One region of the Streptomyces sp. NPDC013157 genome, then DNA from elsewhere that is predicted to be linked to it. Evidence: predicted binding sites of a transcription regulator. Region 1 holds the regulator's gene; each other region holds the start of a gene.
What was found. Region 1 encodes HspR, which represses chaperone genes until heat shock. Its sites were predicted from a motif close to TTGAGNNNNNNNNNCTCAA; they were not measured.
Positions count from the first base shown of each region.

Region 1 (7,973 bases):
TCCGGCGCCACCCCCGACGACGCCGAGCCGAAGGCCGCTCCCGCACAGGGGGCGGCCCCGGCCGGGGACGCAAGCGCACAGCTGGCCGGTCTGACCGCGCAGCTGGACCAGGTACGCACCGCGCTCGGCGAGCGCACCGCGGACCTCCAGCGCCTCCAGGCCGAGTACCAGAACTACCGCCGCCGGGTGGAGCGCGACCGGATCACGGTCCGGGAGATCGCCATCGCGAACCTCCTGACCGAGCTCCTGCCCGTGCTCGACGACATCGGCCGTGCCCGGGAACACGGCGAACTGGTCGGCGGTTTCAAGTCGGTGGCCGAGTCGCTGGAGACGGTCGCGGCGAAGATGGGCCTGCAGCAGTTCGGCAAGGAGGGCGAGCCCTTCGACCCGACGATCCACGAGGCGCTGATGCACAGCTACGCGCCGGACGTCACCGAGACGACGTGCGTGGCCATCCTGCAGCCCGGGTATCGCATCGGCGAGCGCACCATCCGCCCCGCGCGGGTGGCGGTCGCCGAACCGCAGCCGGGAGCGACGGCGGTGAAGGCCGAGGGGACCGACGAGGCCCCGGCGGCCGGGGACGAGAAGGACAACGGCCCTGAGGAGGGCTGACGTCGTAGGTAACACGTGGAAGGAGGGGCGTCGGGGATGAGCACCAAGGACTTCATCGAGAAGGACTACTACAAGGTCCTCGGCGTCCCCAAGGACGCCACCGAGGCCGAGATCAAGAAGGCGTACCGGAAGCTCGCCCGCGAGTTCCACCCGGACGCCAACAAGGGCAACGCCAAGGCCGAGGAGCGCTTCAAGGAGATCTCCGAGGCGAACGACATACTCGGCGACCCCAAGAAGCGCAAGGAGTACGACGAGGCACGCGCCCTCTTCGGCAACGGCGGCTTCCGCCCCGGGCCGGGCGCGGGCGGCGGCAACTTCAACTTCGACCTGGGCGACCTCTTCGGAGGCGGCGCCCAGGGCGGCGGCTTCGGCGGGGGCGGCGGCGGCTTCAGTGACGTCCTGGGGGGCCTGTTCAACCGGGGTGGGGGCGCCGGCGCGCGCACCCAGCCCAGGCGCGGTCAGGACATCGAGTCCGAGGTCACGCTCAGTTTCACGGAGGCCATCGAGGGCGCCACGGTCCCGCTGCGGATGTCCTCGCAGGCCCCCTGCAAGGCCTGTTCGGGCACCGGCGACGCGAACGGCACCCCGCGGGTGTGCCCGACCTGTGTCGGCACCGGCCAGGTGGCACGGGGATCCGGCGGCGGCTTCTCGCTGACCGACCCCTGCCCGGACTGCAAGGGCCGCGGCCTGATCGCGGAGAACCCCTGCCCCGACTGCAAGGGCAGCGGGCGCGCCAAGTCGTCCCGGACCATGCAGGTCCGCATCCCCGCCGGGGTGACCGACGGCCAGCGCATCCGGCTGCGCGGCAAGGGCGCACCGGGCGAACGCGGCGGCCCCGCGGGCGACCTGTACGTCATGGTGCACGTGGACGCCCACCCGGTGTTCGGCCGCAAGGACGACAACCTCACGGTGACCGTGCCGGTGACCTTCACCGAGGCGGCGCTCGGCGGCGAGGTCAGGGTCCCGACCCTGGGCGGCCCGCCGGTCACCCTCAAGCTGCCCCCGGGCACGCCCAACGGCCGCACCATGCGCGCCCGTGGCAAGGGCGCGGTCCGCAAGGACGGCACCCGCGGCGACCTCCTGGTCACCGTCGAGGTGAGTGTCCCGAAGGACCTGTCGGGGAATGCTCGTGACGCACTGGAGGCGTATCGCGAGGCGACCGCGGGCGAGGACCCGCGTGCCGAGCTGTTCGAGGCCGCGAAGGGAGCATGACAGAGATGGACGGCCGTCGACGTAACCCGTATGAACTGACCGAGGAGACCCCGGTCTACGTCATCTCGGTGGCGGCCCAGCTCTCCGGCCTGCACCCGCAGACGCTGCGCCAGTACGACCGCCTCGGCCTGGTCTCCCCCGACCGCACGGCCGGGCGCGGCCGCCGCTACTCGGCCCGCGACATCGAACTGCTCCGCCAGGTGCAGGCGCTGTCGCAGGACGAGGGCATCAACCTGGCCGGCATCAAGCGCATCATCGAACTGGAGAACCAGGTCATAGCGCTCCAGCAGCGCGTCGCCGAACTCCAGGCGGCGGTCGACGGCGCGGCGGCCGCGATGCAGCAGCGCGAGGCCGCCGTCCACGCCTCCTACCGCCGCGACCTGGTCCCGTACCAGGAGGTCCAGCAGACCAGCGCGCTGGTGGTGTGGCGGCCGAAGAAGGCCAAGGACTAGCAACCCGCGCGAAGAAGGGCCCCGGCCGCAGGCCGGGGCCCTTCTCGTGGCTACGGCTCCAGGACCGCCCGGTCCGCGCCGGGCGCCGACTCCGTGCCGTCGGCGTACAGCGCGGTCACCCAGTAGTAGTGGGTGGTGCCGCGGGCGGCCGTGGTGTCGTCGTAGGAGCGGTCGTTCGTGGCAGCCAGCTTCTCGTACGTCTGCGTCGCCGGGTTCCAGCGGTAGACCAGGTAGCCGGTCGCCGCGTCGACCGCGCTCCACCCGAGGTGGACGCCACCCGAGTCGGGGGTGTCCGCCGTCAGGGTCAGCGGGGAGCCGTCCGGGGTCGCCACCGACGGGGTCAGGTCCAGTTCGTCGACGGCGACCGCGGTCACGGGCCCCAGCGACCTGCTGGAGTTGCCCGCATTGTCGATGGCGTCCACCCAGTAGCAGGCGTGGTCGCCGTCCGGCAGCCGTACGTCCCGGTAGTGCGAGGTGGACGGGGACAGCCAGGCCCACTCCGAGCCGGAGCAGACCTGCTCCTCGCCCTCCTCGCCGAGGACCGTGCCCCGGTAGACCGCGTACCGCTTCAGGTCGGGCTCGGTGTTGTCGTCCCAGTCCAGCTCGATGCCGTACTCGGTGGCCGTCGCGGTCAGGCCGGTCACCTGGGCGGGCGGCTTGTCCGACTCCAGCGTGGTGACGGTCGCGGTGTCGGAGAGCGGGGACACCTGCGGCCACTGCACGTTCGCCACCGCGTAGTGGTACGTCGTGCCCTCCTCGGCCGAGAAGTCGCCGCAGCTGTACCGGCGGGACCCGTCGGAGAGGGTGGTGTAGCTGGTCGTACAGGTCACCCACTGCGCCGTCGAGGTGTCCACGGGCAGCGTCGTCGACCGGTAGACGCGGAACTCGCCGTACGGGGTGTCCTCGGCCTTCATCGTCCACTGGAGGGTCGCGCTGCCGATGCCCGCGGTCGCCGTGAGTCCGCGGGGTGCGGCCAGCGGGCGGGTCACCGCCTTGAGGTCGGTGAACGGCGACAGGTGGCCCGAGCCGTCCACGGCCGCGACCCGGTACTGGACGGTCTCGCCCCGGGTGAGCGTGTCGTCGGTGAGGCTCACCGTGTAGGCGAGGTCCCAGGACTTGGTGACGACGCCGTAGAAGTCGGTCCGCTCCACCCGGTACTTCACCGCGGCGTGCACCCCCGACCAGCTCAGTTCGGCGCCCGTGCCGGTGGCCGAGGCGGTGAACCGGGCGGGCGTCTGCAGCACGGTGCTGGTGACCAGGGCGTCGGCCGTGCCGGTCGACTCGTTGCCGGCCCTGTCGTAGGCGCGGATCTCGTAGTAGTAGAGGTCGCCGGTCGCGGGCGGAGCGTCGGTCAGGGTCGTCGACGTCGTCGTCCCCGCTTTCGTCCAGCTGGTGCTGCCGCGCAGCCGCCGGTAGACGCGGTATCCGGCGAGGTCCATCTCCCGGTTCTTCGTCCAGCTCAGCTTCGTCGTGTTGGCGTTGCCGTCGTAGGACACCAGCGGATCCAGCGGGGTGAGGGGCCTGACCTTGTCGACGCCGGCGGAAGTGCGGGGTGTGTAGGTGAACTTGACCTTGGCGGCGCCGGTCCAGTTGGCGTAGTCGATCCGCAGGGTGTGCTTGCCCTTGGGGACGGTGACGTTGACGGTCTTGCTCACCGTCTTCGTCGTGTTCTTCCACAGGTCGACCTTGCGGATGCCGTCGAGGTAGACCCGGATCCCGTCGAGGCCGGAGGCGGTGAGGGCGAAGGGTCCGCCGGAGCCGAAGTCGCGGGTGACGGTCCAGCGGACGCCGAAGTTGTCCTTCGGGAGCCCGGACGCGGGGGCGCCGCTCCAGCTCTCGCTGATCGCGGAGTCGCAGTCCGTCTTCTTCGGGGTGCCCTTGAAGGTGGTGTTCGCGAAGAACTGCCGTTTGAAGACGGGAGAGGCGCAGCTCGTGGCCGCCGAGGCGGTGGACACGGCGACGGTGGTGAGAAGGCCGGCCGTGGTGGCCAGCACCACGGCCGTCGCCTGCAGGGTGGTCTTCATCAGGTGGTCAGGCTCCGCTCGGCAGGGACACACTGGCGTCCACGTTGCTGAAGGTCTCCGAGCCGTCGGGAGCGACGACCGAGAGCAGGTAGTAGACGGTGGTGCCGTGCGGCACGGTGGTGTCGGTGTAGTGGGTGGCGGTGGGAGCCAGCGGTACGTCCGTCACCCGGACGTAGGCGCTCGTCGCGGGGTCCCAGCGGTACACGTTGATGCCGGCGGCCTCCGTGGCCACCGAGTCCGCGCAGTCGATGTACATGCCGCCCTCGTAGCCGAGGGCGGTGTAGGTGGTCAGCGAGCAGTCCGCGGTGTCCTCGGGGACGGTGGTGGGCCTGAGGTCGAGTTCGGTGGCCGTGACCCGGGAGACGGCGCCGTCCCAGTAGGCGCCGGTGAAATCGGGGTAATTGCCGTAGATGTCCGCCGGGATGACGACGTACTCGTGCGACTCGCCGTCGGCCGCCTCCGGACCGACCACGAACTCGGAGGTGCCGGCGGGCACCGTGCCCAGGTAGTCGGGCGTGCAGCAGGAGAAGTACTCCCAGACCTGGTACTCCTTCAGGTCCGCCGCCGTGCTGTCGTCCCAGTCCAGCTTGAAGCCGTACTCCAGGGGCTGCGCGGTCAGGTTGGCCACCGGAGGCGGCGCGATCTCGTCGCCCGGGCGGGTGACGGTCATGTCGGCGGAGCCGGTGGACCAGCGGCCGGCGGTGTTCTGCCGGATCATCACGTAGTGGTACGTGGTGCCCTGGTCGCCGTCGTAGTCGACGCAGGAGCGGACCGTGTTGCCGGCCGCGTCCGTGCTCTTCTTGCGGCTGCGGCAGTCGGTGAGGTTGTCGTTGGTGAGCTCCACCGGGGAGGTCGCGGAGCGGTAGACGTCGTAGTCGGCGGTGTCGCCGCCCGCCGCCTCGGTCCAGGTGAACGTCACGCCGTAGCTGGGCACGGTCGCCGTCACGTTCTGCGGCGGCAGGATGGACCGGGTGCTGCGCACCACGTTGGAGGCGCGGGCGTTCCTGGCCGCGTCGAGGGCGCTGACCTTGTAGTCGTAGGCCCGGCCGTAGGACGCCCTGGTGTCCGAGTAGCTCGTGCCGGCGGTCTCGGCGATCTCGGTGTACGAGGTCTCCGACGCCGACTTGCGGAAGACCTTGTAGGTCGCGGCGTCCGCGGGGGCCGTCCAGGAGAGGTCGTTGGAGGCCTCGACGGCGGAGGCGGTGAGGACCGGGGCGGCGGGGGCGGTCCAGTCGTAGGAGGTGACCAGCTGGTCTTCGGAACCGGCCGACTCGTTGCCCGCCTTGTCGTAGGCGCGCACTTCGTAGTAGTATGACTGCCCGGTGGGCGGCGGCTGGTCGCCGGCGGTGCGCCGGGCGGGCGTGGTGGCGGCCACCCGGGTCCAGCTGCCGGACCCCTTCAGCCGCCGGTAGACGCGGTATCCGGCGAGGTCCATCTCCTTGTTGGCGGACCAGGTGAGCTCGGCGTACGCCGTCTCCCCGTCGGGGATGTAGTCGGCCGAGGCGCCGGTCGGCGCGAGCGGCCTGACCTTGTCGACGCCGGCGGAAGTGCGGGGTGTGTAGGTGAACTTGACCTTGGCGGCGCCGGTCCAGTTGGCGTAGTCGATCCGCAGGGTGTGCTTGCCCTTGGGGACGGTGACGTTGACGGTCTTGCTCACCGTCTTCGTCGTGTTCTTCCAGAGGTCGACCTTGCGGATGCCGTCGAGGTAGACCCGGATCCCGTCGAGGCCGGAGGCGGTGAGGGCGAAGGGTCCGCCGGAGCCGAAGTCGCGGGTGACGGTCCAGCGGACGCCGAAGTTGTCCTTCGGGAGCCCGGACGCGGGGGCGCCGCTCCAGCTCTCGCTGATCGCGGAGTCGCAGTCCGTCTTCTTCGGGGTGCCCTTGAAGGTGGTGTTCGCGAAGAACTGCCGTTTGAGGACGGGAGAGGCGCAGCTCGTGGCCGCCGAGGCGGTCACGACGGCGCCGCCGAGCAGGGTGCCGGCGGTGGCGAGCACCACGGCGGCGACCGCGGCGCTTCTGGCTGGGTTCATTCGTTCCTCTGATCGGATCGACACGGCGGGGACGGCCGTTGCCGATGTCGACTCATGAGGAAACGACTTGGTTGTACTGATCTTTGCCTGCCCATGAACTCCCTTTGGATGGAGGGTCCGTAAAGGGTGTTTGGAGGTGATTCCGCGGAGTCTTCACAGTTGCAGCGGAGCGTGCTGTTGCGCACTCGTTAAGTAGTTCCGCTTGACGTCGGGTGTGGCGTGCGCGTTGGCTTTTCAGACATCTGGGTCGCAAAGCAGCCCACGTCCGGAACGCACCTGAAGTGAGCCCCCGTATGCGTCGTATAGCCATGTTTGTGGCCGCGTCCACGATGACCCTTTCGCTTGCCGGCTGCGGCGTGCTCAACGCGACAGGATCGTCGACGTCCGCGACCCCGACGAAGGGCAACGACATCACGGTGGGCGTGCTGATGCCGGACAAGATCAACACCCGGTACGCCAACTTCGACGAACCGATCATGGCGGCGAAGATCGCCGAGCTCACCAACAAGCAGGGCAAGGTCGACTACCAGAACGCCGCGTCGTCCGCCTCCACGCAGGCGACGCAGATGCAGAAGATGATCGACGACAAGGTCGACGTGATCATCCTGGACGCCGTCGACGCGCACGCCATCGCGGGCACGGTGAAGAAGGCCAAGGCCGCGGGTATCCCGGTCATCGCCTACGACCGCCTCGCCGAGGGCCCGATCGACGCCTACGTCTCCTTCGACAACGAGCTGGTGGGCGAGGTCCAGGCCCGTACCCTCCTGGAGGCGCTCGGCAGCAACGTCGACACCTCCGACAAGGTCATCATGATCAACGGCTCGCCGACCGACCCGAACGCCAAGCAGTTCAAGACGGGCGCCATGTCCGAGCTGAACGGCAAGGTGACGACCGCGGGCTACTCGTACGACACCAAGGACTGGAACCCGGACATCGCCGAGAAGGAGGTCACCAAGGCGATCGGCCTGCTCGGCAAGGACAACGTCGCCGCGGTCTACTCCGCCAACGACGCGATGGCGGGCGGCGTCGTCAAGGCCCTCAAGGCGGCGGGCGTCACCACCATGCCGCCGATCACCGGCCAGGACGCGGACCTCGACGCCATCCAGCGGATCCTCAACGGCGAGCAGTACATGACGGTCTACAAGCCCTACCCGGACGAGGCCGAGGCCGCCGCCCAGATGGCCGTCTACAAGGTGCAGGGCAAGGACATCCAGTTCGACGCGCTCACCCAGGACACCGTCGACAGCCCGACCAACAAGGACATCCCCTCCCAGCTGGTGCAGGTCAGCGCCGTGACCAAGAGCAAGATCAAGGACACCGTCGTCGCCGACGGCATCTACAAGATCTCGCAGATCTGCACGGCCGCGTACAAGACCGCTTGCGCGGAGGCGGGCCTCAAGTAAGCCCTGCCCAAGGGGCGGGCGGGGGTGGGGCGCTTACCGGCGTCGGCAGGGTGCCTCCCCCAGCCGAAGGCTGGGGGAGGCACTGTGCGACCAGCCCCCGCGCGCCCGCAGACGACTACGCGACCCTCGTGAACTCCACCGTCACCTCCGGCGTCCCTCCCGGCACCCCCCGGTAGATCCCCTTGTGCGGCGTGACGTCGTCGTAGTCCCGACCCCGCCCCACCACCACGTGGTCCTCCCC
Region 1 is NZ_JBIBAK010000025.1:70,883-78,855, reverse strand. Features, by position in the region: gene grpE (nucleotide exchange factor GrpE) at 1-612, shown strand, start outside; gene dnaJ (molecular chaperone DnaJ) at 649-1,824, shown strand; gene ACFY6U_RS47440 (heat shock protein transcriptional repressor HspR) at 1,830-2,276, shown strand; gene ACFY6U_RS47435 (PA14 domain-containing protein) at 2,327-4,300, opposite strand; gene ACFY6U_RS47430 (PA14 domain-containing protein) at 4,308-6,329, opposite strand; gene ACFY6U_RS47425 (sugar ABC transporter substrate-binding protein) at 6,623-7,732, shown strand; gene ACFY6U_RS47420 (transglutaminase N-terminal domain-containing protein) at 7,848-7,973, opposite strand, start outside.

Region 2 (7,973 bases), on a different contig from region 1:
GGATATCGGGACCGGCCCGCCCTCGACACGGCGGTGAAGGCGGCCAACGCCATCCTCGCGCTCTCCGGCACCACCAACGGCCGCCTCGCCACCCAGGGGTTCCGCACCCTGGAGCAGCGCACCGGGCAGGAGATGGCCCACCTGGCCGCCGAGCACGAGGGCAGGCGGGTCACGTACGCCGACACGCAGGCCGCGCCGGTCCCGGTGATCACCTCGCCGGAGTGGTCGGGCAGTGAGTCCGGCGGCCGCAGGTACACGGCGTTCACCCTCAACACCGAGCACCTCAAGCCCTGGCACACGCTCACCGGCCGCCAGCACTTCTTCCTCGACCACGACTGGATGCACGAGCTCGGCGAGGCGCTGCCCGTCTACCGGCCGCCGCTGGACATGAACAAGCTGTTCGGCGAACCGCGTCTCGGCCCAGACGGGCAGCAGGAGGTGACCGTCCGTTACCTGACCCCGCACAACAAGTGGTCGATCCACTCCGAGTACCAGGACAACCTGTTCATGCTCGCGCTCTCCCGGGGCGGCCAGAACATCTGGATGTCCCCGCAGGACGCGGACGCGATCGGGGTCGGGGACAACGACTGGGTGGAGGCGGTCAACCGCAACGGCGTGGTGGTGGCGCGGGCGGTCGTCTCGCACCGGATGCCGGCCGGCACGGTCTACATGCACCACGCCCAGGAACGCACGGTGGCCGTCCCGAGGACGGAGACCACCGGCATGCGCGGCGGCATCCACAACTCGCTCACCCGGCTCGTCCTCAAGCCCTCGCACCTGATCGGGGGTTACGCCCAGCTCTCCTGGGCCTTCAACTACCTGGGCCCCACGGGCAACCAGCGCGACGAGGTGACGGTGATCCGGCGCCGCGCCCAGGAGGTCGAGTACTGATGCGTCCGATGGCCCAGATCGCGATGGTCATGAACCTCGACAAGTGCATCGGCTGTCACACCTGTTCGGTCACCTGCAAGCAGGCGTGGACCAACCGGCGGGGCATGGAGTACGTCTGGTTCAACAACGTCGAGACCCGGCCGGGCCAGGGCTACCCACGCCGCTACGAGGACCAGGAGAGGTGGCGCGGCGGCTGGGAGCTGAACCGGCGGGGCGCGCTGAAGCTCAGGGCCGGCGGCCGGCTGCACAAACTCGCCGGGATCTTCGCCAACCCCAGGCTCCCGGAGATCAAGGACTACTACGAGCCCTGGACGTACGAGTACCGCAACCTCACCGACGCCCCGCTCGGCGACGACTACCCGGTGGCCCGCCCGGTCTCCCTGCTCGACGGCAAGCCCATGAAGATCGGGTGGTCCTCGAACTGGGACGACAACCTGGCCGGTGCCCCCGCCCACGGCGACCTGGACCCGATGGTCGAGCGAGCCCGCCAGCATGCCTCGGACAAAGTGAGGTTCGAGTTCGAGCAGACCTTCATGTTCTACCTCCCCCGCATCTGCGAGCACTGCCTCAACCCGTCGTGCGTGGCCTCCTGTCCGTCCGGGGCGATGTACAAGCGGACCGAGGACGGCATCGTGCTGGTCGACCAGGACCGGTGCCGGGGCTGGCGGATGTGCGTGACCGGCTGCCCGTACAAGAAGGTCTACTTCAACCACGCCACCGGCAAGGCCGAGAAGTGCACCCTGTGCCATCCGCGGATCGAGGTCGGCCTGCCGACGGTCTGCTCGGAGACCTGCGTGGGCCGGCTGCGCTACCTCGGGGTGGTCCTCTACGACGCCGACAAGGTGACGGCGGCGGCCGCGACCAAGGACGAGAAGGCGCTGTACGAGGCCCAGTTGAGCGTCTTCCTCGACCCGGAGGACCCGGCCGTGCGGCTGGCCTGCGCGGCGGCGGGCATCCCGGACGACTGGACGGAGGCAGCCCGCCGCTCCCCGGTCCACGCGCTGATCAGCAGGTACCGGGTGGCGCTGCCTCTGCACCCGGAGTACCGCACGCTGCCCATGGTCTGGTACATCCCGCCGCTGTCCCCCGTCGTGGACGCACTCTCCGAGACCGGCCACGACGGCGAGGACGCCGACAACCTGTTCGCCGCGATCGACACGTTGCGGATCCCGCTCGGCTACCTGGCCGAGCTGTTCACCGCGGGCGACCCCGCCCCGGTCCGCGCCTGCCTGGAGAAGCTCGCGGCGATGCGCTCCCACATGCGGGCGCTCAACCTGGGCGAGGAGCCGGACCCGGCGATCGGCTCCGCGGTCGGGATGCGGCCGGAGGAGATCGAGGCGATGTACCGGCTGCTGGCGGTCGCCAAGTACGAGGACCGGTACGTGATCCCGACGGCGGCCGTCGGCGACGCCCGCCGTCTGGAGGAGTCGGCGCTGCCGGACGGGTGCAGCCTCGACTTCGACGGCGGACCCGGCATGGGCGGCGACGGCCCGTTCGGCCAGGACTCGGGACGCAAACTGCTCCCTCTGGTGTCGGTGGAGAACTTCCACATCCTGCGCGGACGGCAGACCGCCGACACTCCCGACGAGGCGAAGGAGGACTGATGCCCTCGGACGCGGTGTTCTACCAGGCGGCGGCGCTCTGTCTGACCTACCCGGACGACGACTTCGTCGCCCGGCTGCCGCTGCTGCGCGAAGCCGCCCCGCAACTGCGGGAGTTCACCGACCACGCGACGGTGACCCCACCGCAGGAGCTGGCCGCGCACTACGTGCAGGTCTTCGACTTCAAGAACCGGCACAGCCTCTACCTCAGCTGGTGGCGGGACGGCGACACCCGCCGCCGGGGCATGTCCCTGGTCCGGTTCCAGGACATCTACAAGGCGTACGGCATGGAGTTCACCGGCGAGGAGCTGCCGGACTTCCTCCCCGCCGTCCTGGAGTTCACAGCCCGCACCGGCAACACCGACCTGCTCACCGAGCACCGCGACTGCCTGGCACAACTCCGCGGCCGGCTGACCGAGTTCGGTACCCCCTACGCGTGCGTCCTGGACGCGGTCTGCGCCGCCCTGCCGACCGCGGCCGGCGGAGTGCGCCCATGACCACCCTCCTGTGGGGCGCCCTGCCCTACATCGCCCTCGCCCTCCTGGTCGCCGGCCTCGTCTGGCGCCACCGCTACGACAAGCACGGCTGGACCAGCCGCTCCTCCCAGGTCTACGAGTCGAGGCTGCTGGACATCGCCTCCCCCGTCTTCCACTACGGCATCCTCTTCGTCCTGGCCGGCCATGTCGTCGGCCTGTTCGTCCCGGCGTCGTGGACCGGGTCGCTGGGCGTCGGCGAGCACACGTACCACCTGTTCTCCCTCTACGGCGGCACGCTCGCGGGCGTCCTCGCGGTGGCCGGCCTGGCCCTCCTCCTCTTCCGGCGCCGCACCCGGGCACCCGTCTTCCACGCCACGACGGCGAACGACAAGGTCATGTACCTGGTCCTGGTCGCCGCGATCGTGCTGGGCATGACGGCGAAGCTGAGCCACACCTCCGGCGACGGCTACGACTACCGCGCCACGATCGCCCCCTGGGCCCGCAGCCTCTTCGTCCTCCAGCCGAAGACAGCGCTGATGGCGGACGTCCCGGTCCTCTACAAGGTCCACGCGGTCATCGGCATGATCCTCATCGCCCTGGTCCCCTACACCCGCCTGGTCCACATGTTCAGCGCCCCGGTGCAGTACCTGTTCCGCCCGTACGTGGTGTACCGGTCGAGGGATCCCCGCCAGTTGGGCCCCCGCCCGGAGCGGAGAGGCTGGGAGACCACCCGCAACTAGCCCCTGCCACCCGCGACCAAACCTTCTACCGCCGCAACGGCGTTCTGCCACGACGGCGGAACCCGGCGGTGCCTCACCCGGCCGCACCCCTCTCGTCGTCCACGATCTCGGCGTCCACCACTCCCTCCTCCTCGGCTTGGGGCGCCCGCGGTTCTTCGGCCGAGCCGCCGGAGGCCGCCGCGTACATGGCCTGCCCCATCTGCTGGCTCACGCTCGCCAGCTTCTCCGCCCCCTGCCGCAGCTCGCCGGTGTCGGCGTCCCGCTCCAGCAGGGCCTTGAGCTCGGTGACCGCCGCCTCCACCTCGGCCTTGGTGGCGCCCGGCACCCGCTCCTCGTTCTCCCGGAGGAACTTCTCGGTCTGGTAGACGAGTTGCTCGGCCTGGTTCCGCGTCTCCGCGGCCTCGCGGCGCTTGCGGTCCTCCTCGGCGTACTGCTCGGCCTCCCGCATCATGCGGTCGATGTCGTCCTTGGGGAGGGCGGAGCCGCCGGTCACGGTCATCTTCTGTTCGCGGCCGGTCGCCAGGTCCTTCGCCGAGACGTGCATGATCCCGTTCGCGTCGATGTCGAAGGCCACCTCGATCTGGGGCACCCCGCGCGGTGCGGGCGGCAGGCCGGTGAGGTCGAAGACGCCCAGCTTCTTGTTGTACGCGGCGATCTCACGTTCGCCCTGGTAGACCTGGATGCCCACGGAGGGCTGGTTGTCGGCCGCGGTCGTGAAGATCTCCGAACGCCGGGTCGGGATGGTGGTGTTGCGCTCGATGAGCCTGGTCATGATGCCGCCCTTGGTCTCGATCCCCAGGGACAGCGGGGTGACGTCGAGCAGCAGCACGTCCTTGACGTCACCGCGGAGGACACCCGCCTGGAGGGCGGCGCCGACCGCGACCACCTCGTCCGGGTTGACGCCCTTGTGCGGGTCCTTGCCGGTGAGTTCGCGGACCAGGTCGGTGACGGCGGGCATCCGGGTGGAGCCGCCGACGAGGATGACGTGGTCGATCGCCGACACCTGCACGCCCGCGTCCTTGACGGCCTGGTGGAAGGGCTTCTTGCAGCGGTCCAGCAGGTCGGCCGTGAGCTCCTGGAACTGGGCTCGCGTCAGCTTCTCCTCCAGGTGCAGCGGCCCCTCCGCGGAGGCGGTGATGTACGGCAGGTTGATGGACGTCTCCGTCGACGACGACAGCTCGATCTTCGCCTTCTCGGCGCCCTCGCGCAGCCGCTGCACCGCCATCCTGTCGTTGCCGAGGTCGATGCCGTTCTGCCCCTTGAACCGCTTCACGAGGTACTCGACGATCCGCTGGTCCCAGTCGTCGCCGCCCAGGTGCGTGTCGCCGTTGGTGGCCTTGACCTCGATCACGCCGTCGCCGATCTCGAGGAGCGACACGTCGAAGGTTCCGCCCCCGAGGTCGAAGACGAGGACCGTCTGCTCCTCGCCCCGGTCCAGGCCGTAGGCGAGCGCCGCGGCCGTCGGCTCGTTGATGATCCGCAGCACCTTCAGGCCGGCGATCTCCCCGGCCTCCTTGGTGGCCTGCCGCTGGGCGTCGTCGAAGTACGCGGGTACTGTGATCACCGCGTCGGTGACGTCCTCGCCGAGGTAGGCCTCGGTGTCCCGCTTGAGCTTCTGCAACACCCGCGCCGAGAGCTCCTGGGCCCGGAAACGGGCGCCGTCGACGCTTCCGCTCTCCGGGAACCGCCACGCCGCGTCGCCCATGTGCCGCTTGACCGAGCGCGCGGTGCGGTCCACGTTGGTCACCGCCTGCCGCTTGGCGACCTCGCCCACCAGCACATCGCCGTTCTTCGCGAAGGCCACGACCGACGGGGTGGTCCGCGCCCCCTCGGCGTTGGCGACGACGGTGGGCTCACCGCCCTCCAGCAGGGCCACCACCGAGTTCGTCGTACCGAGGTCGATACCGACCGCACGTGCCATGTCCGTCCCCTTTCCACCCGGGCGCTTCCCCGACTCCAGCACAAAACTTGAGCGAGCTGTTGTCAATGCCGGGTACCCCGTGAACGACGCTGCCGCGCACCCCTCGGAAGAGGGGACGCGGCAGCGCGGCGGGCGGGACGGTCAGGCGAGCTTCGCGTCCAGGGTGATCGTGGTGCCGGCCAGGGCCTGGCTGACCGGGCAGTTCTTCTTGGCGTCCTCGGCGGCGGCGGCGAAGCCCTCCGCGTCCAGCCCGGGGACGGTGCCCTCGACGGTCAGGTGGATGCCGGTGATGCCGGTGCCCGGCTGGAAGGTGACGTCGGCGTTGGTGACCAGCTTGGTGGGCGGGGTGCCGGCGCCGGTCAGGGCGTGCGACAGCGCCATGGAGAAGCAGCTGGAGTGGGCGGCCGCGATCAGCTCCTCGGGGCTGGTCCTGCCGTTCGCCTCCTGGGAGCGCGAGGCCCACGTGACGGGCTGCTCGCCGATACCGGAGGAGTCGAAGGTGATGACACCGTTGCCCTCGGTGAGGCTGCCTTCCCAGACGGTGTGTGCGGTGCGCGTGGTAGCCACGGTTGTTCCTTTCGGCGATGAAGGCGAATGAACCGGTTCGCTCGCCCCCATCCGATCACATCAGAGCTCAGCGCACCCGGAAGACCGGCCCACGGGGAGTGAACGGCAGGCGGCGTCCGTCCGGGATCAGATAGGCGTGCTCGCGGCGGACCCGCAGGACGTCGCACCAGCCGTCGGTGATCACCAGGACCGGCGCGGTGGGCGGGAAGTCGTCGGCGCGCTGGAGCAGGTCGATGCCGGGCTGCAGGACGGTGCCGCCGCGGCCGTGCACGCGGACCCGGCCGGCGATCTCGGTGGTCGGGAGATAGCCGGCGTCGTGGGGCGCCGCGTCGCAGAAGACGACGCGTGCGGCCGGTACGTCACGGGCCTCGGCGTAGGAGGCGATCGCGCCGAGGGCCTTGCCCAGCAGGGTGCGGTCCATGGAGCCGGAGGTGTCGAGGACCACGCCGAAGGTGCACCGGGCGACCTCCTCGGGCGGGAAGTACCGGCCGGCGCGCGGGATGTCCGGGGTGGACGACTGCCGGCGCGAGGAGCGGGCGTACGAGCGCACGGCCTCCGGGCGCGGCACGAACTCGTCGAACCAGCGGGCCAGTCGGGCGTCCCACGGCAGTGGCGGATGGCTGAGCGCGCGGATCTCCTCGACCAGGCCGCCGGGCAACAGGCCCCGGTCCTGCGTCTGGTGCAGGTCGAGTCCCTGGCAGAGGCCCCGGCGGTAGAACTCGTCGAGGTCCACGTACGCGCCGGGCGGCCCGAGCGGCGCGCCCAGCACGTCGCCACGCCCCTTGCCGCGCAGCGTGGCGAGCCGCCGCATCCTCCTCAGGTCGACGGCGATCCGGTCGTACACCTCCTCGGCCGACAGCCCCTTCAACTCGGCGTCGTACAGCAGCCCTTCGGGCATCGCGCCGACGCGCATCTCGACCAGCCAGCCGTTGATGACGTAGTCGCAGGCGATGTTGAAGAGGTACGGGTCGCGGGCGCCGAGGCGGTCGCCGTGGCGCAGGGCGGCGTGCAGCATCTCGTGGGCGAGGACGAACCGCCACTCCTCGTCGTCCATCGTCCGCAGCGGGTTGACGTAGATCTCGCCTGCCTCGGGGTTGACCGCGGCGACGGCGATGTCGTGGGCGCGGGCCAGTTCGGCGTCGGCGACCAGTGTGATGCCGGCCGCGATGCCGCCGAGCAGCGGGTAGGAGGAGACGAACCAGCTCAGCGCCCGTTCCCAGGGACGCCGCGGGGTCGGCGGCCCTGACATGGAGGTGCGGCGGCCGCCGGCCAGGTCCATCGCCCGGGACATGGTGCGGGTCAGCGCGTGCGCGAAACCGACCTGCCAGTCGGGGACCTGACCGGCCCACTTGCTCCAGGAGAGGAGGAGCTGGTCGGGCTCACCGCCGTTCGTCCCGCCGCGCTCGTACGCGGCCGGGATGCCGCCGGTCCGGCGCCAGCCGGCGGCGAGCCGCTCCTCGTCGCCCTCCGGGTAGGAGGCGGGCAGGTGGTCGGGGGCCTCACCGATCGGGAAGGTCTGCAGGAAGCGGTTGACGACGGCGCAACGGGCGGCGAGGTCGTAGCGGTCGGGCTGGGCGCGCGGCCCGGTGGCGGCCGGGAGGTGCCCGAAGCCGAGATGGATGGTGCAGTGCGCCAACGCCCAGGCCCACTCGGCGGGTTCGGCACGCCGGGTGGCGTGCGCGTGCAGCACCCCATCGGAGTCGGCCCGTACCAGCCCGTCCCGGGGCCCGAGTTCGCACTTCTCGTGCCGACAGATCGTGAACTCCACTGCCCGCAG
Region 2 is NZ_JBIBAK010000001.1:180,044-188,016, forward strand. Features, by position in the region: gene ACFY6U_RS00785 (nitrate reductase subunit alpha) at 1-891, shown strand, start outside; gene narH (nitrate reductase subunit beta) at 891-2,495, shown strand; gene narJ (nitrate reductase molybdenum cofactor assembly chaperone) at 2,495-2,989, shown strand; gene narI (respiratory nitrate reductase subunit gamma) at 2,986-3,708, shown strand; gene dnaK (molecular chaperone DnaK) at 3,782-5,629, opposite strand; gene ACFY6U_RS00810 (OsmC family protein) at 5,771-6,196, opposite strand; gene ACFY6U_RS00815 (hypothetical protein) at 6,264-7,973, opposite strand, start outside.
Region 2: a site for HspR is predicted at 5,677-5,695, ahead of dnaK (molecular chaperone DnaK). Genes of this name have one in related genera too.

Region 3 (7,973 bases), on a different contig from region 1:
TGAACCGGTACAAGGCCCGCACCGGCCGCGCCGCGGTCATCTACACGGCGACCAGCTGGTGGAGCGACTGCACCGGCAACTACGGCGGTTTCGGCTCCGCCAACCCGCTGTGGATCGCCCGGTACGCCTCGGAGGTGGGCACGCTGCCGGCCGGCTGGTCGACGTACACGATGTGGCAGTACACGTCGACCGGGCCGTCGGTCGGGGACCACGACAAGTTCAACGGGGCCCTGGACCGGGTGGTGGCACTGGCCAACGGCTGAGCAAGCGCCCCGAAGGGGCGTGGGGCTGTTGTCGATGTGCGGCTCCGCCGCGTGGGCGCGACCGGCCACGACGGCGCCGCGGACGAACAACGGCGCACAGCGCGAAGGCCCGGGCCCCTCACGGGAACCCGGGCCTTCTTCTGCATCCGGCAGCGTCCGTCACGCCGCTACCGGAACCTCCGGCGCCGCGCCGTTCGTGGCGGGCGCGAGCGCCAGCTCCAGGACCTGGCGGACGTCGGTCACGGCGTGGACGTCGAGCTTGTCCAGCACCTCGGCCGGGACGTCGTCCAGGTCGGCCTCGTTGCGCTTCGGGATGATGACGGTCGTCACCCCGGCACGCTGGGCGGCGAGCAGCTTCTGCTTCACGCCGCCGATGGGCAGCACCCGGCCGGTCAGCGAGACCTCGCCGGTCATCGCCACGTCCGTGCGGACCAGCCGCCCGGAGAGCAGCGACGCGAGGGCCGTCGTCATCGTGACGCCGGCGCTCGGGCCGTCCTTGGGGACCGCGCCCGCCGGGAAGTGGATGTGCACGCCCCGGTCCTTCAGGTCGCCGACCGGGAGTTCCAGTTCGGCACCGTGCGAGCGGAGGAAGGACAGGGCGATCTGCGCCGACTCCTTCATCACGTCACCCAGCTGACCGGTGAGGGTCAGACCCGCCGCGCCCGTCTCCGGGTCGGCCAGGGAGGCTTCGACGAAGAGCACGTCGCCACCGGCGCCGGTGACCGCGAGGCCCGTCGCCACGCCCGGGACCGCCGTGCGGCGCTCGGCCGGGTCCTGGGCGGACTCGGGCACGTGGTGCGGCCGGCCGATCAGGGCGCGCAGGTCCTCGTCCCTGATCGTGAACGGCAGCTCCCGCTCGCCCAGTTCGTGCTGCGCCGCGACCTTGCGGAGCAGCCGGGCGATCGAGCGCTCCAGGGTGCGCACGCCCGCCTCGCGGGTGTACTCGCCGGCGAGCTTGCGCAGCGCGCTCTCGTCGAGGATCACCTCGTCCTTGGCGAGCCCCGCCCGCTCCAGCTGGCGCGGGAGCAGGTGGTCACGGGCGATGACGACCTTCTCGTCCTCGGTGTAGCCGTCCAGGCGGACCAGCTCCATGCGGTCGAGCAGGGCCTCCGGGATCGCCTCCAGGACGTTGGCGGTGGCGAGGAAGACGACGTCGGACAGGTCGAGTTCGACTTCCAGGTAGTGGTCGCGGAAGGTGTGGTTCTGCGCCGGGTCGAGGACTTCGAGCAGGGCAGCGGCCGGGTCGCCCCGGAAGTCGGACCCCACCTTGTCGATCTCGTCCAGCAGGACGACCGGGTTCATCGAACCGGCCTCCTTGATGGCCCGCACGATCCGGCCGGGCAGCGCGCCGACGTACGTACGGCGGTGACCGCGGATCTCGGCCTCGTCCCGGACGCCGCCGAGGGCGACCCGGACGAACTTGCGGCCCATCGCGTGCGCGACCGACTCACCGAGCGAGGTCTTGCCGACACCGGGCGGGCCGACCAGGGCCAGCACGGCACCGCCACGGCGCCCGCCGATGACTCCGAGCCCCCGGTCGCTACGGCGCTTGCGCACCGCCAGGTACTCGGTGATCCGCTCCTTCACGTCCTCCAGACCGGCGTGCTCGGCGTCCAGGACCGCCTTGGCGCCCTGGATGTCGTAGGCGTCCTCGGTCCGCTCGTTCCACGGCAGTTCGAGGACGGTGTCCAGCCAGGTGCGGATCCACGAGCCCTCGGGCGACTGGTCGCTGGACCGCTCCAGCTTGTCGACCTCCTTGAGGGCGGCCTCGCGGACCTTCTCCGGCAGGTCGGCGGCCTCCACCCGGGCGCGGTAGTCGTCGGACTCCTCGCCGTCCTTGGCGGCGTCGCCGTTCAGCTCGCGCAGCTCCTTGCGGACCGCCTCCAGCTGACGGCGGAGCAGGAACTCGCGCTGCTGCTTGTCGACGCCCTCCTGGACGTCCTTGGCGATGGTCTCCGCCACGTCCTGCTCGGCGAGGTGGTCGCGGAGCTGCTGGGTGGCCAGCTTCAGGCGGGCGACCGCGTCGACGGTCTCCAGGAGCTCGATCTTCTGCTCGGTGGTCAGGAAGGGCGAGTAACCGGAGTTGTCCGCGAGCTGGGAGACGTCGTCGATGGCCTGCACCCGGTCCACGACCTGCCAGGCGCCGCGCTTGCGCAGCCAGGCGGTGGCGAGGGCCTTGTACTCCTTGACCAGTTCGGTGACATGACCGGGCACCGGGTCCGGGACGTTCTCGTCGATGCGGGTGCCCTCCACCCACAGGGCCGCCCCCGGGCCGGTGGTGCCGGCGCCGATGCGCACCCGGTAGCGGCCGCGGATCAGCGCGCCCGGGTCGCCGTCGGCCAGGCGGCCGACCTGCTCCACGGTGCCGAGCACACCGGTGCTCGGGTAGGTCCCGTCGACCCGCGGCACCAGCAGCACCCTGGGCTTGCCGGGCTCGGTACGGGCGGCGGCCTGCGCGGCCTCCACGGCGGCGCGTACATCAGGGTCCTTCAGGTCCAGCGGGACCACCATCCCGGGCAGCACAACCTCGCCGTCGAGCGGCAGCACAGGGAGGGTGAGTGATGCGGACGTCGAAGCCATGATCTCCCCTTCGGCAGTCAACTTGAGCTATGTCGACTCAATGTTTGCGAGCCCAGAAATGTTCCCATGCATATGTTCGCTCTGAGCGATCAACTGCCGACCTGGCCGAACACGGTCCCACGCCCGTAAAAACAGTTGATCCGAGCGGGCTCATTCCCCGTACGGTCGGCCGATGACCGACACCGACCTCACCGCGGCCCTGCTGGCTGCCTACGACGCCCAGATGCGCGCCGTCCAGCCCGTCCCCGCCCCCGGGATCACGTACGAGCACGACGGTCCCGCCCTCCGTGTGGTGGGCCAGCACCGCGGCTTCGTGACCGGGCCGCGCGACTGGGGCGGCGTGCGCGGCCTTGAACTGGACGCGCTGATCGCCCGGCAGCGGGACTTCTTCGCGGCGCGCGGCGAGGCGGTGGAGTGGAAGACGCGCGGGCACGACGACCCGGCGGACCTCCCCGACCGGCTGCGTGCGGCGGGCTTCGTGCCCGAACCACGTGAGACGGTCGTGATCGCCCTGGTCGAGGACCTGGCCGTGGCCGCACCCGCCCTGCCCCCGGGCGTGACCCTGCGCCGGGTCACCGCCGATGCGGACCTGGACCGGATCGCCGCGCTGGAGACGGCGGTGTGGGGCGAGGACATGGCGTGGATCGCCGGCTACCTGAGGGGCCGGCTCACGGTCGCCCCCGACGACAACGAGGTGTACGTCGCCGAGGCCGCCGGAGAGGTCGTCTCGGCGGCCTGGATCGCCTTCCGCCCCGGCACGGACTTCGCCATGCTGCTGGGTGGCTCCACCCTGGCCGAGTGGCGCGGCAGGGGCGTCTACCGCGCGCTGGTGGCCCTGCGAGCGACCCGCGCGGCAGCCCGGAACGTCCCCTACCTCCTCGTGGAGGCCTCGTCCGCCAGCGCTCCGGTCCTCCAGCGCCTGGGCTTCACAGCGATCACGACCACCACCCCGTACATCTGGACCCCGGCCGACTGAAACGAGCCCCAAAGGGGCGCGGGGAACTGCGCGAGCAACCACGACGCCTCCGCACCCGGCAACCGACCGCCATCCACAACGGCGCATCGCCCCGCCCGGTCCGGCACCGCCGGACGACGCCGTCGGGGCTGAGCACCGTTGCGGCGGGAAATGAGGGTGCTCACCGCCACGACTCCGCAAGGCCCTCGCTGCACCACCGCAACGCAACTCACAGGAAAGGCCCCGAAACTGCCGGCGGACGCACAGCAAATGGCGGCGCGCACCGGGGCGGGGGGGACACATGAGTGAGAAACAGTCGACGCCCAAGCGGCCGGCACGGCGCGCCGTGCTCACCGGCGCCGCCGTCGTCGCGGCCGGCGCCGCCGTCCCGTTGGCCCTGCGCGCCGTCGGCGACGACGGCGCCGGCACCCCCGCCCCCGCCCGCACCGCCTCCGCGGCCCCCGCCGCAAGCCGTCCCCCGGCCTCCCCCCTCCCCCGCACCGATCCCCGCCCGAACATCCTCCTCGTCCTCACCGACGACCAGCCCAAGGAGACGGACTGGGCGGTCCGCCGTACCGCCGACTGGCTGGGCGGGCAGGGCGTCACCTTCGCGCGGGCGCACGCCAACACCCCGCTCTGCGCGCCCTCCAGGTCCACGATCATGTCGGGGCGGTACGCGCACCACCACGGCGTCCTCGACACCCGCCACCCCTACCACCTCGACCAGCACACCACCGTCCAGCGCCAGTTGCGTGCGGCCGGCTACCGCACCGGCCTGTTCGGCAAGTACCTCAACTACTGGCACACCGGCGACAACCCGCCGCACTTCGACGAGTGGCTGCTCCAGGAACCGGTGGCGTACTACGACGGCCACTACAACGACAACGGCACGGTCCGGAACATCCCCGGCTACAACACCCACGTCATCAGGGACCGTGCCCTCGCTTCATCGACAGGTCCCGGACCGACACCCGGCCGTGGTTCGCGTACGTCGCCACCCGCAGCGCGCACGAACTCAACATCCCGGAGCGGAGGTACGCGCACGCGCGCGTGCCGGAGTGGCCCGGCCGGCCCTCCGTGTACGAGGGCGACAAGAGCGACAAGCCGCCGTTCCTGCAGAAGGCGAAGCACACGTACGCCCAGGGGAAGGCGCTGCGCGGGCGCCAGTTGCGCACCCTGCTGTCGGTGGACGACGCGATGCGGGACTTCCGGGACGAGCTGCGCGCGCTGGGCCGGTTGGAGAACACCCTCGTGCTGTTCACCAGCGACCACGGGCTGTGCTGGGCGGACCACGGCTGGCTGCGCAAGTCGGTGCCGTACCGGCCGAGCCTGGAGGTGCCGTTCTGGCTGTCCTGGCCCGCGCGGGGGCTGGGCGAGGGCACCGTCGACGACCGGCTCACCGGCCATGTCGACATCGCCCCGACCCTCCTGGACGCGGCCGGCGTCACCCCGGACACCCCGCACGACGGCCACTCGCTCCTGGACACCCGCAACGACCGCGACCGCCTCCTCGCCGAGTGGTGGTGGAACCGGCAGGACCAGGAGCCGATCCACACCTGGGCCACCCACATCGGCAGGTCCACGCAGTACACCGAGTACTACCGCACACGCCTCGACGGGCAGGGCCTGCCCACGCAGGGCGACGGCAAAGTGCTCTTCCGCGAGTTCTACGACCTGGCAGCCGACCCGTACCAGCTCACCAACCGCCTGCACGGCGCCACCGCAGAGCAGGAGAAGGCCCTGGGAGTACCGGAGTCGGCGAAGGCGCTGGCGGCGGCGCGGCGCGCCTGAACCCTCAGGCCGGGACGGCGACGGCCGGACCCCGCTCCCGGTACCAGCGTCGTACGACGGGCCAGAGCGCCGCCCCGATGCCCAGCGCGATCAGGTGGCCCCAGTTGGTCATCGGGTCCTCGAAGGCGATGAGGTCCTCGATGAGGTCGTAGCCCACCAGGGCGAGCAGCGGCCAGCGCAGCCAGGGGGCGAGGAGGCCGGAGAGCGCGCCGATGCTGGCGGCCACGCCGAAGCTGATGCCGTAGTCGAGGCGGTGCAGGGAGGTGGTGGGGAGGTGGCCGGCCAGGACCGCGAGGCCGACCGGGACCTCGGTCGCGAGGGTGGCCAGGACATGGCCCGTCAGGAAGACGACGATCGCGCGGGCGCCTCCTATCCGCCGCTCCAGCGCGGTCAGGACGAGCGCGAAGGCCAGCGCGAACGGCGACAGCAGCCCGCCCGCGACCCACAGCGCGCTGGCCAGCAGGACGAAGACGGGGGTGCGCAGCAGGTGGGCGACGTCGGTGCTGGAGTCCTGGTAGACCGCGTACAGGAGGCGGGGACTGGCGCAGCTCGCGAAGAGCGAGGTGAGGGCCAGGATCGCCGTGTAGGTGAAGGTGACCGGGGTGCCGGTGGGGGTGGGAAGGAGCCGCCAGGCGCGCAGTCGGAGGGCGGTGCGCGGGTGCCCCGGGGCGGGTGCCGCGAGCGGGCCGCGCTGGCGGGGCACGCCGTCGAGGAGGACGGCGACGTCCCCGGCCGGAAGGGGCTCGGGCGTGGGCGTCGATGCGGCCCTCGCGGTCCGTTCCACGGTGAGGCGCTCCTTCCGTTTCACCCCACCCTTCGCCGTCCCACGAGCCGCTGTCTATGACCGAGGCCACCCACGGAACGATTCAAAGGATTTTCTGAAGAACCAAGAGGGGTCAGAAGGAACCATACGAGCCGCTTCCCGGCGGCCATGGGCGCGAAGCGCCGGGCGGCCCCTCGAACGGGTGACACCCGTGCGGCTGCCCGACACCCGTAATTCGGGTGGCCGCAAAGCCCTGTTGGGGCAGGATGGCCACCATGACGACCTCGGCCTCCATGCCCGACAGCCGCCCTGTGGTCCTGGACCGGCGCGACGGGCCGTACGGCGAGGTGGTGCTGCGCAGACACGGCGGGCTCCTGCAGATCATCGCCAACGGCTGCTTCCTGATGGACACCTCCGACGGACGCTCGGAGCGGTTGCTGGTGGACGCCGCGCGCCAGGCGCTGGACGGACGGAGCGATCCCGCGGTGCTGATCGGCGGGCTGGGCGTCGGGTTCTCGCTCGCCCATGCCGCGCAGGACCCCCGCTGGGGACGGATCACGGTCGTGGAGCGGGAGGCGGCGGTCGTCGACTGGCACCGGGACGGTCCGCTCTCCGCGCTCTCCGCCCGCGCGTTCGCCGATCCGCGCACGGTGGTCGTCGAGAGTGATCTCGTGACTTACGTCAATGAGACATCGGACACGTTCGACGCGCTGTGCCTGGACATCGACAACGGCCCCGACTGGACCGTCGACAAGGCCAACGAGGGGCTCTACTCACCGGCCGGACTCGCAAGCTGCGCAAGGGTGTTGAGACCGGGCGGGGTACTGGCCGTATGGTCGGCGCAGCCCTCTTCGGAATTCGAGGGAACCTTGTGGAATGCCGGTTTCCAGCGGGTGCGTACCGAAGAGATCCCGGTTGCCCGGGGCGTTCCGGACGTCGTTCACCTTGCCGTCCGCCCTGGATAGCGAGTGCGCCTCCTGTCCCCGTAATGTGCATCCCTGACGCGGATCATTCAAGCGTCAATCGCAGTCATGGGATCACCCCACTGGTTCCGGAAAGCACACAGGGGCGGGCGATGGAGCAGACACACACCTCCCACAACGGCGCGGCGACGGCGACCCAGGGCGCCCAGCGCCGGGTTCTGGTCGTCGAGGACGACCCCACGATCGTCGACGCCATCGCGGTCCGACTGCGCGCCGAGGGGTTCCTCGTGCAAACAGCGGGCGACGGCCCGGCGGCCGTCGACACCGCCGAGGCCTGGCAGCCCGACCTGCTGATCCTCGACATCATGCTGCCCGGCTTCGACGGTCTGGAGGTCTGCCGGCGCGTGCAGGCCGCCCGCCCGGTACCGGTACTCATGCTCACCGCGCGGGACGACGAGACCGACATGCTGGTCGGCCTAGGGGTCGGCGCCGACGACTACATGACCAAGCCGTTCTCCATGCGGGAGCTGGCGGCTCGCGTACACGTGCTGCTGCGGCGGGTGGAGCGGGCGGCCATCGCGGCCTCCACGCCCCGCTCCGGCATCCTGCGCCTCGGCGAGCTGGAGATCGACCACGCGCAGCGCCGGGTCCGGGTGCGCAGCGAGGACGTTCACCTCACCCCCACCGAGTTCGACCTC
Region 3 is NZ_JBIBAK010000026.1:78,399-86,371, reverse strand. Features, by position in the region: gene ACFY6U_RS48125 (lysozyme) at 1-263, shown strand, start outside; gene lon (endopeptidase La) at 423-2,843, opposite strand; gene ACFY6U_RS48115 (GNAT family N-acetyltransferase) at 3,016-3,819, shown strand; partial or broken gene ACFY6U_RS48110 (sulfatase-like hydrolase/transferase) at 4,100-4,681, shown strand; gene ACFY6U_RS48105 (sulfatase-like hydrolase/transferase) at 4,633-5,589, shown strand; gene ACFY6U_RS48100 (rhomboid-like protein) at 5,594-6,373, opposite strand; gene ACFY6U_RS48095 (spermidine synthase) at 6,628-7,317, shown strand; gene ACFY6U_RS48090 (response regulator transcription factor) at 7,428-7,973, shown strand, end outside.
Region 3: a site for HspR is predicted at 2,866-2,884, ahead of lon (endopeptidase La). Genes of this name have one in related genera too.